2 regions of the Stenotrophomonas sp. 112478_Sma genome follow, and region 1 is predicted to be linked to the other one. Evidence: predicted binding sites of a transcription regulator. Region 1 holds the regulator's gene; the other holds the start of a gene.
What was found. Region 1 encodes FliA, which starts transcription of late flagellar genes. Its sites were predicted from a motif close to TAAAGTTTNNCNNNCNNNGGCCGATAA; they were not measured.
Positions count from the first base shown of each region.

Region 2: the regulator FliA is predicted to act here: its motif matches at 2,862-2,888, upstream of ACZK08_RS17140 (methyl-accepting chemotaxis protein).

Region 1 covers NZ_CM151072.1:1,952,678-1,959,900, reverse strand. The annotation lists gene flhF (flagellar biosynthesis GTPase FlhF) at 1-251, shown strand, start outside; gene ACZK08_RS09130 (MinD/ParA family ATP-binding protein) at 238-1,125, shown strand; gene ACZK08_RS09125 (RNA polymerase sigma factor FliA) at 1,122-1,865, shown strand; gene cheY (chemotaxis response regulator CheY) at 1,923-2,315, shown strand; gene ACZK08_RS09115 (protein phosphatase CheZ) at 2,315-2,920, shown strand; gene ACZK08_RS09110 (chemotaxis protein CheA) at 2,923-4,755, shown strand; gene ACZK08_RS09105 (flagellar motor protein) at 4,902-5,642, shown strand; gene motD (flagellar motor protein MotD) at 5,644-6,657, shown strand; gene ACZK08_RS09095 (ParA family protein) at 6,662-7,223, shown strand, end outside.
Region 2 covers NZ_CM151072.1:3,772,753-3,779,975, forward strand. The annotation lists gene ACZK08_RS17135 (DUF2628 domain-containing protein) at 1-125, shown strand, start outside; gene ACZK08_RS17140 (methyl-accepting chemotaxis protein) at 205-2,739, opposite strand; gene ACZK08_RS17145 (NAD-dependent epimerase/dehydratase family protein) at 2,950-3,843, opposite strand; gene ACZK08_RS17150 (hypothetical protein) at 4,048-4,335, shown strand; gene ACZK08_RS17155 (VOC family protein) at 4,346-4,696, opposite strand; gene ACZK08_RS17160 (autotransporter domain-containing protein) at 4,920-7,223, shown strand, end outside.

The DNA of each region.
Region 1 (7,223 bases):
TGGTGCGCCGCTTCGGCGCGGCCAACCTGCAGGGCCTGGTGCTGAGCAAGCTGGATGAGACCGGCCGCTTCGGCAACGCCCTGTCGGTCGCGGTGGACCACGCGCTGCCGATCACCTGGGTGACCGATGGCCAGGACGTTCCGGACGACCTGCACCGGGCCAGCGCGGCCAATCTCGTACTTCGCCTTGAAGATTTGCGCCGAGCGGCCGATATGCCCTGCAACCCGGAGTTGAACCATGCCGTCGCGTGAGTACGCCAAGCTGACCAAGACCTTCCCGCTGTCGGCCACCCGCAGCGAGCCGCTCGGCCCTGTGCGCACCATCGCCGTGACCGGTGGCAAGGGCGGCGTCGGCAAGACCAACGTCTCGGCCAACCTGGCCGTGGCGCTGGCCGGCATGGGCAAGCGCACGCTGCTGCTCGACGCCGACCTGGGCCTGGCCAACATCGACGTGATCCTGGGCCTGAATCCCACCCACACCCTGGCGGATCTGGTCGCCGGCCGCTGCTCGCTGGAAGACGTGATCGTCGAAGGTCCGAACGGCGTGCTGGTGGTGCCGGCCGCGTCCGGTCGGCGGCACATGGCCGAGCTGGCCCCGGCCGAGCACATCGGCCTGGTGAACGTGTTCTCCGAACTGGAACGCGAGCTGGACATCATGGTGGTGGACACCGCCGCCGGCATCACCGACGGCGTACTGACCTTCTGCCAGGCCGCACAGGACACCGTTGTCGTGGTCTGCGACGAGCCGGCCTCGATCACCGACGCCTACGCACTGATCAAGGTGCTGTCGCGCGAGCGCGGCGTGGACCGCATCCAGGTGGTGGCCAACATGGTGCGCGACCCCAACGAGGGCCGCGTACTGTATGAAAAGCTGACCCGGGTCTGCGAGAAGTTCCTTGCCGATGTCTCGCTGAACTACCTGGGCTGCGTGCCGCAGGATGACTGGCTGCGCCTGTCGGTGCAGCGCCAGCAGCCGGTGGTGAAGGCCTATCCATCCAGCCCGGCGGCGCTGGCGATCACCGAGATCGCCCGTCGCACCGCCCGCTGGCAGGCCCCCACCGAGCCACGCGGTGGCGTTGAATTCTTCCTCGAGCGCATCCTCAAGCAACGCGGGGTGGCAGCATGAAAGGCGCGGCCCAGTACAGGGAAGTCCAGCGCTCGGCGGCGACCGAGGTCATCGCCCAGCACTCGGACCTGGTGCGGCGCATCGCCCATCACCTGGCCGCACGCCTGCCGGCCAGCGTCGAAGTGGACGACCTGATCCAGGCCGGCATGATGGGCCTGATCGAAGCCTCGCGCAGCTACGACGCCGACCAGGGTGCCTCGTTCGAGACCTATGCCTCGATCCGCATCCGCGGCTCGATGATCGACGAGATCCGCCGCGGCGACTGGGTACCGCGCTCGGTGCATCGGCGCGCCCGCGATGCGGCCGCCACCATCCGCCGCCTGGAGCAGACCACGGGCCGTGCAGCCAGTGCCACCGAGGTGGCGGCGGCCATGGACATGCCACTGCCCGAATACCTGCGGCTGATGGAGGACGCCTCGCGCGGCCAGGTGCTGAGCCTGGAATCGCGCATCGAAGACCAGGGCGAACTGGACACCGTCGCCCAGGGCGGACCGACACCGCAGCAGGTCCTGGAACGTGGCGAGTTCGGCCGCGAACTGGGCAAGGCCATCGGCCATCTGCCCGAGCGCGAACAGCTGGTGCTCTCGCTGTACTACGAGCAGGAGCTGAACCTGAAGGAGATCGGCGCGGTGCTCGGCGTGAGCGAATCGCGCGTCTGCCAGATCCACGGCCAGGCCGTGCTGCGCCTGCGCGGCCGGCTGAAGATCTTCGAGGCCGCGGATGCCGGGCTTGAAGAATGAACATGCCTGCGGCGGCCACGGCCACCGCGGGCGACTGAACAACAAAGGAACTCCGCTTTGAACAAGAACATGCGCATCCTGATCGTCGACGACTTCTCGACCATGCGCCGCATCGTCAAGAATCTGCTGGGCGATCTGGGCTTCACCAACACCGCCGAAGCCGAGGACGGGCATGCCGCACTGTCGATGCTGCAGAGCCAGCCGTTCGACTTCGTGGTCACCGACTGGAACATGCCGGTGATGACCGGCATCGAGCTGCTCAAGGCGATCCGCGCCGATGCCAAGCTCAAGACCCTGCCGGTCCTGATGGTCACCGCCGAGGCCAAGCGCGAGCAGATCATCGAAGCGGCGCAGAGCGGCGTGAACGGCTACATCATCAAGCCGTTCACCGCGCAGACGCTGGAAGAGAAACTGGGCAAGATCTTCGAACGCCTGGCGGCCAGCGCCTGATGGACGCCACGGTCGACAAGAACGCCCTCGCCCTGCGCCTGCAGGAAGCCCTCGACGCGCTCGAATCCGGCGACGAGAGCGCCTGGCGCCAGCGCATCGACGCCCTGGTGGCCGCACGCACGCAGCCGATGATGAGCGGCCTGTCACGGCTGGCCCGCGAACTGGGCCAGGCCCTGGGCGAACTGCCGACCGTCCCCAGCGAGGCGGGCGAGCTGGACGACGCCTGCGCGCGCCTGGACCATGTGGTGGCGATGACCGAACAGGCCACGCACCGCACCCTGGACCTGGCCGAAGAGTGCCGCAGCCTCACCGAACAGCTGCGCGCCGAAGGCCTGCAGCCGGGGCAGGATGCGCAGCTGGAACGCATCCGCCACAACCTGACCGAGATTGCCCTGACCCAGAGCTATCAGGACCTGACCGGACAGATCATCCGTCGCGTGGTCGGCATCGTCCGCCGCGTGCACGAAGGCTTTGGCGCGCTGGGCCTGCCACCGGAGCAGCATCGCACCGATCCGGCGCTGGCCGGACCGGCACTGAAGGGACTGGACCGCCACGCGGTCTCTCAGAACGACGCCGACGACCTGTTGTCGGACCTGGGACTGTAAGCATGAGCGCGGTATCCGACGACATCACCGCCGATTTCATCATCGAGGCACAGGAAATCCTGGATCGCCTCGGCGAACAGCTGGTGTCGCTGGAACAGGCGCCGCAGGACGCCGACCAGCTCAACGCCGTGTTCCGTGGCTATCACACGCTCAAGGGCGGCGCCGGCTTCCTCGGCATCACCGCCATGGTCGAGCTGTGCCATGCCGCCGAAGAGGCACTGGGCGCCGCCCGCGCTGGCCAGGCGGTGCTGCAGCCGCATCACTTCGATGCCGCACAGCAATCACTGGACTACCTGCAATCGATGCTGGATGCCGTGTCTTCCGGCAACGAACCCGGCTATGCCCCGCCGGACCTGATCGCCCAGTTCGACGTGCACGGCGCTGCTGCGCCGGCCGCCGCCGCTCCCGCAGCAGCCGCGCCCGCTGCCGGTGACCTGATCACCGACGACGAGTTCGAGGCCCTGCTCGATCAGCTGCACGGCAGCAACGCCCCCACCGCGGTGGCGACGCCGGCCAAGGCCGACGATGGCCTGATCAGCGAGGATGAGTTCGAAGCCCTGCTGGACCAGCTGCACGGCGGCGCCGCCCCCGGCGCCAAACCCGTGGCTGCTCCGCCGGCGCCTGCGCCTGCACTGCCCGCACCGCGCCCCGCGGCCGCCGCTGCCAAGCCCGCGGCCAACAAGCCGGTGGCCGAGGCCGAGCACACCGTGCGCGTGGATACCAAGCGGCTGGATGCGATCGTCAACCTGATCGGCGAGCTGGTGCTGTCGCGCAACCGGCTCAAGACCCTGCGTGCGCGCCTGCGCGACGAGGAACTGGACCGCGCCGTGTCGACCCTGGACATCGCCACCGCGCGCCTGCAGTCGGCAGTGATGCGCACGCGCATGCAACCGGTCGGCAAGGTGTTCTCGCGCTTCCCCAAGGTCGCCCGCGATGTCGCCCGCTCGCTGAAGAAGGAAGTGGACCTGGAGCTGGTCGGCGCCGAAACCGAGCTTGACCGCAACCTGGTCGAGGCCCTGGCCGACCCGCTGGTGCACCTGGTCCGCAACGCCATCGACCACGGTGTGGAGATGCCCGATCTGCGCGAAGCACAGGGCAAACCACGCATGGGCCACGTGCGTCTGTCGGCCCAGCAGGAAGGCGACTACGTCAGCATCGAGGTGCAGGACGATGGCGCCGGCATCGATCCGGAAAAACTGCGCGCGAAAGCACGCGAAAAGGGCTTGATCGACCCGGAGGCGGCGGCCCGGCTGAGCAGCGAGGAATGCCTGCACCTGGTGTTCCTGCCCGGCTTCTCCACCAAGCAGCAGGTGACCGACATCTCCGGCCGCGGCGTCGGCATGGATGTGGTGCAGTCGCGCATCCGCGAGCTCAGTGGGCAGATCCAGATCCAGTCGGAACTGGGCCGGGGCAGCCGCTTCCTGATCCGCGTGCCGCTGACCCTGGCGATCCTGCCAACCCTGCTGGTGCAGGCCGGCGAGGACGTCTATGCGCTGCCGCTGGCGCGCGTGATGGAAGTGCTGCATGCACCGCGCACCTCGCTGGGCTGGTTCGATGGCCGGGCGGTGCTGGATCGTCGCTCGCACACCCTGCCGCTGGTCGATCTGCGCCAGTGGCTGGATGTGACGCCCGCCGCCTCGGCGCTGCTCACCATCGTGGTGCTGCAGGCCGGCGAGGCGCGCTTCGGCCTGGTCGTGGACCAGGTCCGTGGGCGCGAGGAAGTGGTCATCAAGCCATTGCCGAAGGCCCTGCGCGGCCTGCGCGGCTACGCCGGTGCGACGCTGATCGGTGATGGCCGGATGGCCCTCATCCTCGACGTGGATGGCCTGCGATGACGCTCGCCGGGCATGGCCCGGCGCTACCGGAAACGGCCTCGCGCGATAGCGCCGGGCCATGCCCGGCGAACCAGAAACTGTGACTACCGTCTGTACGCGATCGACCGGTGTCTCAAGTCCCATTCACACACGCCGATACCGGACCCATGGATAGACTCAGCCTCATCGGACTCTTTCTCGCCCTGGCCTCGCTGGTCGGCGGCAGCATCCTCAAGGGCGCCGGACTGGCGTCCCTGTGGTCGCCTGCGGCGTTCGTGATCGTCATCGTCGGCACCATCGCCGCGATCCTGCTGCACACCGCACCCGCCGTATTCAGGCATGCCTTCCGGATCGTGCGCTGGGTCGTGCGCCCGCCGCACAGCGATCGTCGCGAGCTGATCCAGCAGATCGTCGAGTGGAGCAACATCGCCCGCCGCCAGGGCCTGCTGGGCCTGGAAGCGCAGGTGGAAGCGCAGCAGGATCCGTTCCTGCGCAAAGGCCTGCAGCTGCTGGTCGACGGCGTCGAGCCCGAATCGATCCGGCACATGCTGGAGATCGAGCTGGGCAGCCAGGAACACCGTGACCAGGCCGCTGCCAAGGTCTTCGAGGGCATGGGCATCTATGCGCCGACGCTGGGCATCATCGGTGCGGTGCTGGGCCTGATCGCCGTCATGAAGAACCTGGCCGACCCCAGCAAGCTGGGGCATGGCATCGCCGCCGCCTTCACCGCCACCATCTACGGCATCGCGTCGGCCAACCTGCTGTTCCTGCCGATCGCCGCCAAGCTGAAGGGGGTGATCGCCCACAACAGCCGCGACCGCGAGATGGTCATCGAAGGCCTGATCTCGATCGCGCAGGGCGAGAACCCGCGGAACATCGAAACCAACCTGTCCGGCTTCCTGCACTGACATGGCCCGCCGCAGACACCACGAAGAGCACGCCAACCATGAAGCATGGGCGATCCCCTATGCCGATCTGATGACGCTGCTGCTGGCCTTCTTCGTGGTGATGTATGCGATCTCCTCGATCAACGAAGGCAAGTACCGGATCATGGCCGATGCGCTCACCGATGCCTTTGGTGGCGCGCCGCGCACCATCAATCCGGTGCAGGTCGGCAACAAGCAGGTGCAGGGGGGCGGCTGGGACAGTCCTTCGGTGATCAAGTCCGGCACCAAGATCGGCCCGTCCGCACCGGCACCCTCGCACGACCCTACCCTGCTGCCGGCCATGGCCTCGCAGATGCGCATGCCGGTCTCGGTGCACGACCAGCAGCAGATCGCCCGTGCCGAGCGCCAGCTCAGCAGCATCGCCGACCGGTTGACCGCCGCGCTGTCGCCGCTGATCGAGCGCGGCATGATCAGCGTGCGCCGCACCGAGTTGTGGATCGAAGTGGAGATCAACAGCGACATCCTGTTCCCGACCGGCTCGGCGGCGCTGGACGTGCACGCGCGCGGGACGCTGTCCAGCCTGGCCGGTGTGCTGCGCGACGTACCCAACAGCGTGCGGGTGGAAGGCCACACCGACAATGTGCCGATCGCCACCGCCACCTTCCCCTCCAACTGGGAACTGTCGGCCGCGCGGGCCGCCAGCGTGGTCCACCTGTTCGCCAACCAGGGCCTGCAGCCTTCGCGTCTGGCCATGGTCGGCTACGGCCAGTTCCGCCCGCGCGAGGACAACGACAGTGCGCAGGGTCGCAACCGCAACCGCAGGGTGATGGTCATCATCCTGGCCGACACCTCGCACTCGGTCGACCCGCTGGGCCAGCGCCTGAACGCCGCCAACGGCGCGGCCGACCCGTCCGCCGGGCCTGCGGCAACGCCCGCCACAGTGCCCTCCCCGTCCCCCATCGCACCGGTGCAGTTGCCACCGGTGCCGGCTGGCAGCCGTGTCGGCGCCGCCGCTCCCCCGGCAATGAAGGAGTAAACCCATGCGCATCTGGGCAGTCGCCAACCAGAAGGGCGGAGTCGGCAAGACGACGACCACCCTGGCCCTCGGCCGCAACCTGGCCACGCAGGGCCATCGCGTGCTGCTGATCGATCTTGATCCCCACGCCTCGCTCAGCCGCGCCTTCGGCGTGCCGGTGGACCCGCCACCGACCGGCGTACTTGAGCTGTTCGGCGCACCTCCGGCCGAGCTGTCCAGCCTTTGCCACACCAGCAGCGTCAGCGGCCTGGACTACGTCTGTGCACAGCCGGCACTGGCCACGCTGGAGCGCCGCAGCGCCAACCAGCCGGGCCTTGGCCTGGCGCTGCAGAACGCGCTGGCACGGCACCAGGGCCAGCACGACTACATCCTGCTGGACTGCGCGCCCACACTCGGCCTGCTGATGATCAATGCGCTCGCGGCAGCGGACCGCCTGATCATTCCGACGCAGGCCGAGCCGCTGGCACTGCACGGGCTGGACGGCATGGTGCGCACCGGTGAGATGGTCGAGCGCTCGCGCCGGCGCCCGCTGCCGATCTCGATCCTGCCCACCCTGTTCGACCGCC
Region 2 (7,223 bases), 1.8 Mb from region 1:
ACATCGTCGGCCGCGCGGTGTTCATCGCCTTCAATGTCTTGGTCGCCTCCAGCACCAACTACAGCTATTACCTGGAAAAGGTGGAAGGCCGGATCCGCTGGAACCCGTTTGAAGGAATGTTCTGAGCCACTCAGACCTGCGCACGGACGCGCGGCAAGGATGCAACCGACGCCCGGCCCCCGCCGGGCGTCTTCGTTTCCGGCGTCAGGCCGCGCGCAGCGTGGCCGTCGTGCCCGTGGCCGACTGCAGCCGGAAGCGGGACACCGCCACCGCAAGCTGCTCGGCCTGCTCTTCCATCGCGCGCGCGGCAGCACTGGCCTCTTCCACCAGCGCCGCATTCTGCTGGGTGGTTTCATCCATCTGCACCACGGTCTGGTTGACCTGCTCGATGCCGGCCGACTGCTCGCGTGAGGCGGCCGAGATCTCGGCCATGATCTCGTTGACCCGCCCGACCTGGCCGACGATCTCCTGCATGGTGTTGCCTGCGCGGTGCACCAGCTGCGCACCACTGCCGACCTGGGCCACCGATGCGTCGATCAGTCCCTTGATTTCCTTCGCCGCTGCGGCCGAGCGCTGGGCCAGCGCGCGCACTTCGCTGGCCACCACGGCGAAGCCGCGTCCCTGCTCGCCCGCACGCGCGGCCTCAACGGCGGCGTTAAGGGCCAGGATGTTGGTCTGGAAGGCGATGCCGTCGATCACCGAGATGATCTCGGCGATGCGCTGCGATGAGGTTTCGATCTGCTGCATGGTCTGTACCACTTGGCCGACCACCTTTCCGCCTTCGCTGGCCACGTCCGCCGCCGATGCGGCCAACGTGTTCGCCTGCAGGGCATGATCGGCATTCTGGCGCACGGTGGAGGTCAACTCCTCCATCGACGCTGCCGTTTCTTCCAGGTTGGCCGCCTGCAGTTCTGTGCGACGTGACAGATCGCTGTTGCCCGCGGCGATCTCGCCGGCCGCCAGGCGGATGCTCGCCGCTGACTGCTGGATCTGGCCGACGATATGGGTCAGCTGTTGCGCGGTGCTGTTGGCATCGTCGCGCATCACCGCGAACACACCATGGAAGTCGCCCTGCATGCGTGCACTGAGATCGCCGGCGGCGATGGCGCGCAGCAGCGTGGAAAGCGCCGCGAGGTTGTGGTCGCTGGCCTGCATCATCGCGTTCAGCGTGGTCACCATGCGGCGGAAATCGTGCTCGAACCGCTCACTGTCACCACGCACGGCAAAGTCGCCGGCGGCAGCAGCGGCGGCCAGCTGCTGGATCTGCTCGTTGATCGCCGCCAGGTTGCTCTTGGTGGTGGCCATGGCGGCGGTGAACACCGCCTTCTCGCCCGGCAGCGGCTCCATGTCCACGCTCAGATCGCCCACCGCGTAGCGCTGCATCACGTCCACCAGCCGCTGGGTGACCGCATTGCTGGACGCCACCAGCTGATTGCTGTCGGCCACCATGCGACCGTACTCCCCCGGGAAGGCCGCCGCGTCCATCCGGTAACTGAGCTCGCCCGCATCATGGCGGCGTGCCATCTCCGCCTGCGCCGCCATCACAGCCTGCAGCTGTCCCCGCATGCCCTGCATCGCCTCGAGCAGGCGCCCGACCTCATCGTTGCCGCGCGCCGGCAGCGCGGTGTCCAGCTTGCCCGCCGCCACGTCACCTGCAATGCGTACCGCCTGCGCCAGCGGCCGGATCGCCAGGTGACGCAGCAGCAGGTAGACACCGGCGCTCAATGTCAGCGCGGCCAGCACGCCGACCAGCAGCGTCAGCCACAGCAGCTGGCGAGCCTCGGCCACGATAACGGCATGCGGCACCACCACACCCAGCGCGAAGCGCTGCGGGGCATCGCCAACCCGCAGTGGCACGTACAGGCGCACATTGCCGGCGGCATCCGGCTCGAACGCTTCGACGGTCCTGTCGGCCGCGATTCCGGCCAGCATGTCGCGGGTGAAGGCATCGGTGCGCGGCTTGCCGATCTCGGCGGCGTCGGCCGAAGCCAGGACTACGCCCTTGGGCGAAAGCAGTTCAACGCGGCCTGCTCCCATCGGCGCAAGCGTCGCCAGATGCTTCTGCAGTGCCGCCAGCGAGAAATCGACGGTGAACACGCCGAGGAACGTGCCGTTCTCCACGATGGGCGTGCTCAGGGTGCTCATCAGCACCTTCTGGCCGGCGATCTCATAGGCATAGGGCTCGCTCACCTTGGGCAGCTTGTCGCGGCTCGGCCCCATGTACCAGTCACCGGAACCGCTGGCGGTGTCGGTGTAGTCGGTCATCACCGACTGCTGCGGTTTGCCATCCTGCCAGGCCCAGTAGCTCATGTAGCGACCGGTGGCGTCATGGGCCTCGCTGTTGACGAACTCCGCGTCCCTGCCATCGAAGGCATCGGCCTCCCACATGGTGCTCTTGCCCAGCCACTCCGGGTGCGCGCGCAGCTGTTCGCCGAGCACGGCCGCCAGGCTGGCACGATCAGGCTGGTCGCCCCGCGCGCGCTGGGCCAGGACGGCCTCGACCATGGCATCGTTGCTGGCGAAGGCGGTGCCCAGATCGGCCGCAACCTGGCGCGCTTCGGCATGCGCCTCGCTGGCCATGGTCTGCCGCGACGCGTTGATCAGGCTGGCACTGGCCTGGCGGTAGATCAGAAAGGCGGTCAGGCCGAAGCACAACAGCGCGATGGCAGCGGTGCCCAGCATCAGCTTGTGGGCGATGCTGCCCGGACGACGGGCAGCGGCGGAGCGGGAAGACGGCATGGGAGGGTCCGCAAGGCAGGTCAGGACATCCGGCACCGCGTTGGCGCCGCGCTGGTGCGCGATCCCTCGCGCGGCGACCTGTCTGAGCCGGGCGATGCCCGGCACCGCAAGGGCGCACCGGGTTAGCGGCCGTTCCGCGGCGGGGTTGAGTCGTTGCCCTGCGTCAAGCTGAATGCACTCAGTTTGGGATGGCTCATACGTGCGGCGAACCTACTCGACCACCCGGTCCTTCAACCACTGCGTGCGTGGCAGCACTTCGATGCTGCCTGCCGCGTACTGCTGCAGTACATCGTCCGGACCGTAGCGCGGCTGCCAGCCCAGCACCGCAACCGCACGGCTGCCGTCGTACACGCGGTCGATGCTCAGCGGCAGTGGCCAGCCGCGGCGCTCGAACTCGGCCAGCAGCTGCGGTGCGCGCCGCGCCAGCACCCGGCGTGGCTGGGTGGCCAGTTCCAGGCAGTCCTCGCGCCGGAAGGGGGTCGGCGCGCAGGCGATGTAGCGCTGGAACGGTGCGCCCCCGTTGTGCAGCAGCGCGGCATGCGCGCTGGCCACATCGCGTGCATCCAGGCCCCGGTGCAGGCGGAACATCGCCATGCGCTCGGGAGGCTCGGGGAAGCAGCGGCCCATGCGCAGCACGCGCACGGCGAACGCCTCCGATGCCGCGGCTTCGGCCAGCGCCTCGGCCTGCAGCTTGGTGCGGTGGTAGATGGTCCTGGGCAGGGGTTCAGTGTCTTCGTCGATCCAGCGACAACCGCCTGCCACCACGGCATGGCCATACAGGGCGGTGGTGCTGGTCAACACGAAGCGTCCGACGCCGGCGTCACGCGCCAGCCGCAGCAGCTGCGCGGTCGCCTCCACGTTGATCTGCTGGAACACCGTGTCCGGCACCAGCCCGACATGCGGTGCATGCAGCGCAGCGGTGTGGATCACCGCATCCACGCCGCGCACGGCACGCTCCAGTGCCTTCGTGTTGGTGACATCGGCAATGATGCGTGTAGTGGCGAACGGGCTGCGGTCCAGCCCGATGACTTCATGGGTGGCCGCCAACGCGCCGAAGATCGCGCGTCCGATCCGCCCGGAACTTCCGGTCAACAGAATCTTCATTGAGTCCATTCACTCAACAGCGCCCGGGAGCTACCGGGATGAACCGATTCTAGGCGTGGCCTGTGTCCAGGGCGATAGCGGCGCTGCGCAAGTGCAGCGTCAACGACAGGCAGGCAGAACGTGAAGACCACGCGCCATCTGCGGACGTACCGTTAGCCTGCCGTCGGCAAGCATGAGGCTCCGCCACGCCGAGAGAGATCCCCTATGGCCAGCAGCAACCGCGGGTTCGCGTCGATGGACCAGCGCATGCAGCGCGCGATCGCCGCCAAGGGTGGGCGCGCCGCCCATGCCTCCGGCAACGCCCATGAATTCAGTCCCGCCGAGGCGCGCATTGCCGGCCGCAAAGGAGGCGAAGCCATCAGCCGCGATCGCCAGCACATGGCCGCGATCGGTCGCGAAGGCGGGCATGCACGCCACGCCCGCGCACAACAGCAGCGCCAGCAGTCCGATCAAGGTCCACAGGGCCGCGACGAACCGGGTCAGCAGGACTGAGCGACGCGCCTCAGCCGTGGCTGAGGAGGTTCAGCAGGCGCCCGAACGGGTCCCGCACATAGAACCGGCGCACGCCCCATGGCTCCTCGACGGGGCCATACACGACGTCGATGCCAGCGCTGCGGATCCGTTGCAGAACGTCATCCAGATCGTCCACCTCGATCGACAGGTCCGGCACCGGCGTACCCGATCCGCCCTCGCTGGCGAAACTGAGCTGCGCAGGTGCAGTGTCCTGCCCGGCGCAGGTGACGATCCAGCCATGATCCATCACCACCGGCATGCCGAGGATGCCACCGTAGAACGCGGCGGCGCGCGCCGGATCGGGCGTGGCGATGTTGGCGACGATGCGTCTGACAGCCATGACGTTCCTGTTCAATGAGGGGCAAAAACGAAACTGCGCGACCGGCCGGCACACCGTCAATCTTCAGGGACGCGTGTACAGACTGATGCGGCAGGGTGCGAAAAGTGTGGCTTTCGTCACGAAACATTAACGCGTTAACAAAATTCCCGTCACATCGCTGGGGGTGAAACGCATCCAGGACAGTTAGCGGCTGGGTAGACCGTCAATCAAGGAAGTTTGCCTGATGAATCACCCGCTGCATGGCCGTTCGTCCCGCTCCCGTTCCCCCTTGCAACGCCCGCTGGCACTCGCGGTGGCCAGCTCCCTGCTACTGGCAGCCGCCCTGCCGGCGATGGCCTCCGATTCACTCGATGCCTGGCAGCAGCAGCGCCAGCTGCAGGCGGCGTGGGCCCAGCCGGGCCATGCACAGACGGACGCAACCGTTGGTGCTTCGGCGCAGGCCACGTCCACCCCGGTCCTGGGCAAAGCGGGCGACGCCGCCAGTTGGCACAGCGACGAGTTCAATGCCGACTGGGGCCTGGCCGCGATGGGGGCCGACCATGCCTATGCCCGCGGCCTGACCGGCCAGGGTGTACGCCTGGCGCTGTTCGATTCCGGCTCGGCGCTGGCCCACCCGGAATTCGCCGGCCGCAACACCACCAGCATCACCATCGGCCCGGACTGCGCGACGGCGGGGATCGTCGCCGGCGAAGGGGCCTGCTCGCAGACCCGCGGCGAACAACCCGGCTACAACTATTACGGCCTCGGTGCCGGGGTGCCGGCGGCGCTCGCCGGTCGCCTGATCGCGGCCGGCCTGCCCTACGGCTTCAGCTACGCCGATCATGGCACCCACGTGCTGGGCACCATCGGCGCCAACCGCGACGGCACCGGCATGCATGGCGTGGCCTTCGGTGCCGACCTGACGGCAGCGCGCGTGTTCGGTGACACCTACTATGAGTGGCGCCTGGATCCGGATGGTTTCTATCGCCCCCGCGCGGTGTACCGCACCGACCCGGACGACGACGCCGTACTGGACATGTATGCGCAGGTCCAGGCGCAGGGCGTGCGCGCCATCAACCACAGTTGGGGCATCTCGACCCGCAACATGAGTGCCGCGGCGCTCGACCGCCAGTACGCCGCGATTGGCGCGGATTACGACGTCTACGGCAGCATCTACGCAGGCAGCGACGCTGCCCCCGGGTCGACCCTGATCCAGGTGTGGTCGGCCGGCAACGGCAGCGGAGCCGTCGCGGGCATCACTGCGGCCCTGCCGCGCTGGAAGCCGGAGATCGAACCCTACTGGCTGGCCGTGGCCAACGTGCGCCAGCCGGTCGCCGACGATGGCGAAACCGACTATGTGCTCGACGACAGCTCCAGCATCTGCGGTGCCGCCGCCAACTGGTGCATCTCCGCCCCGGGCACCGACATCGCCAGCACCATCGTCTCCGGTGAGATCCAGGGGCGCATCGAGGAAACCAGCGAGTACCTGCGGCTGATCATCGACAGCGAGAACACCGAGTACACCTACGGCCTGAAGACGGGCACCTCGATGGCGGCGCCGCACATCACCGGCGCCCTCGGGCTGCTGTTTGAGCGCTTCCCCTACCTGGACAGCGCACAGGTCCGCGACGTGCTGCTGACGACCGCCCGCGATCTGGGCGATCCGGGCATCGATGAGATCTACGGCTGGGGCATGGTCGACCTGCGCAAGGCCATCGAAGGCTTCGGCTCGCTGCGCGTGGACACCGATGTGGTGATGAACCAGAAGGCCGGTGGCCTGAAGGTCTGGGAAGGCGAGGCCTGGGATGACTGGACCAACGACATCGGTGGCCCCGGCAAGCTGACCAAGTCCGGCATCGGCTGGCTGCGCCTGAGCGGCGACAACAGCTTCAACGGTGCGGTGGTGAACGATGGCGTCCTGGAATTGAATGGCGCCAACACGCTCACCTCGGCAGTGGAGGTGAAGGGCGGCCAGTTCCTGCTCAACGGCTCGCTGGTCTCCACCGCCCTGAACACCACCGGCGGCGTCAGCACGGTCAGCGCCGGCGGCGTGCTGGACCACAGCAACCTGGTGGTCGATGGCGGCGTGATCTCCTTCAACGGTACGCAGACCGGCGGTAATACCACCGTAGGCGCCAATGGCCTGCTGAAGGGTGTCGGCACCCTGGGCACCACCCGGGTCGACGGCATCATCGCGCCGGGCAATTCGATCGGCACGCTGACCGTCAACGGTGACTACGTGCAGGGCGCTACCGGTGTGTTCGCGTCTGAACTGGCGCCGGGAGGCCGCAGCGACCAGCTGCACGTCACCGGCACCGCCACGCTGGACGGCACGCTGGTCGCGCTGCCCGAACCGGGCGTGTACTACCTGGGTGAGCAGTTCAACATCCTGCGCGCCGACGGTGGCATCAACGGTCAGTTCGCCCGTACCGACTTCAGTGCATTCTCGCCGTTCCTGCAGTTCAGCCTGGCCTACAGCGCCAATGGTGCGCGCATCGACGTGGCCCGGGGTGCGCTGCTGGCCACCGCGGCCACCACGCGCAACCAG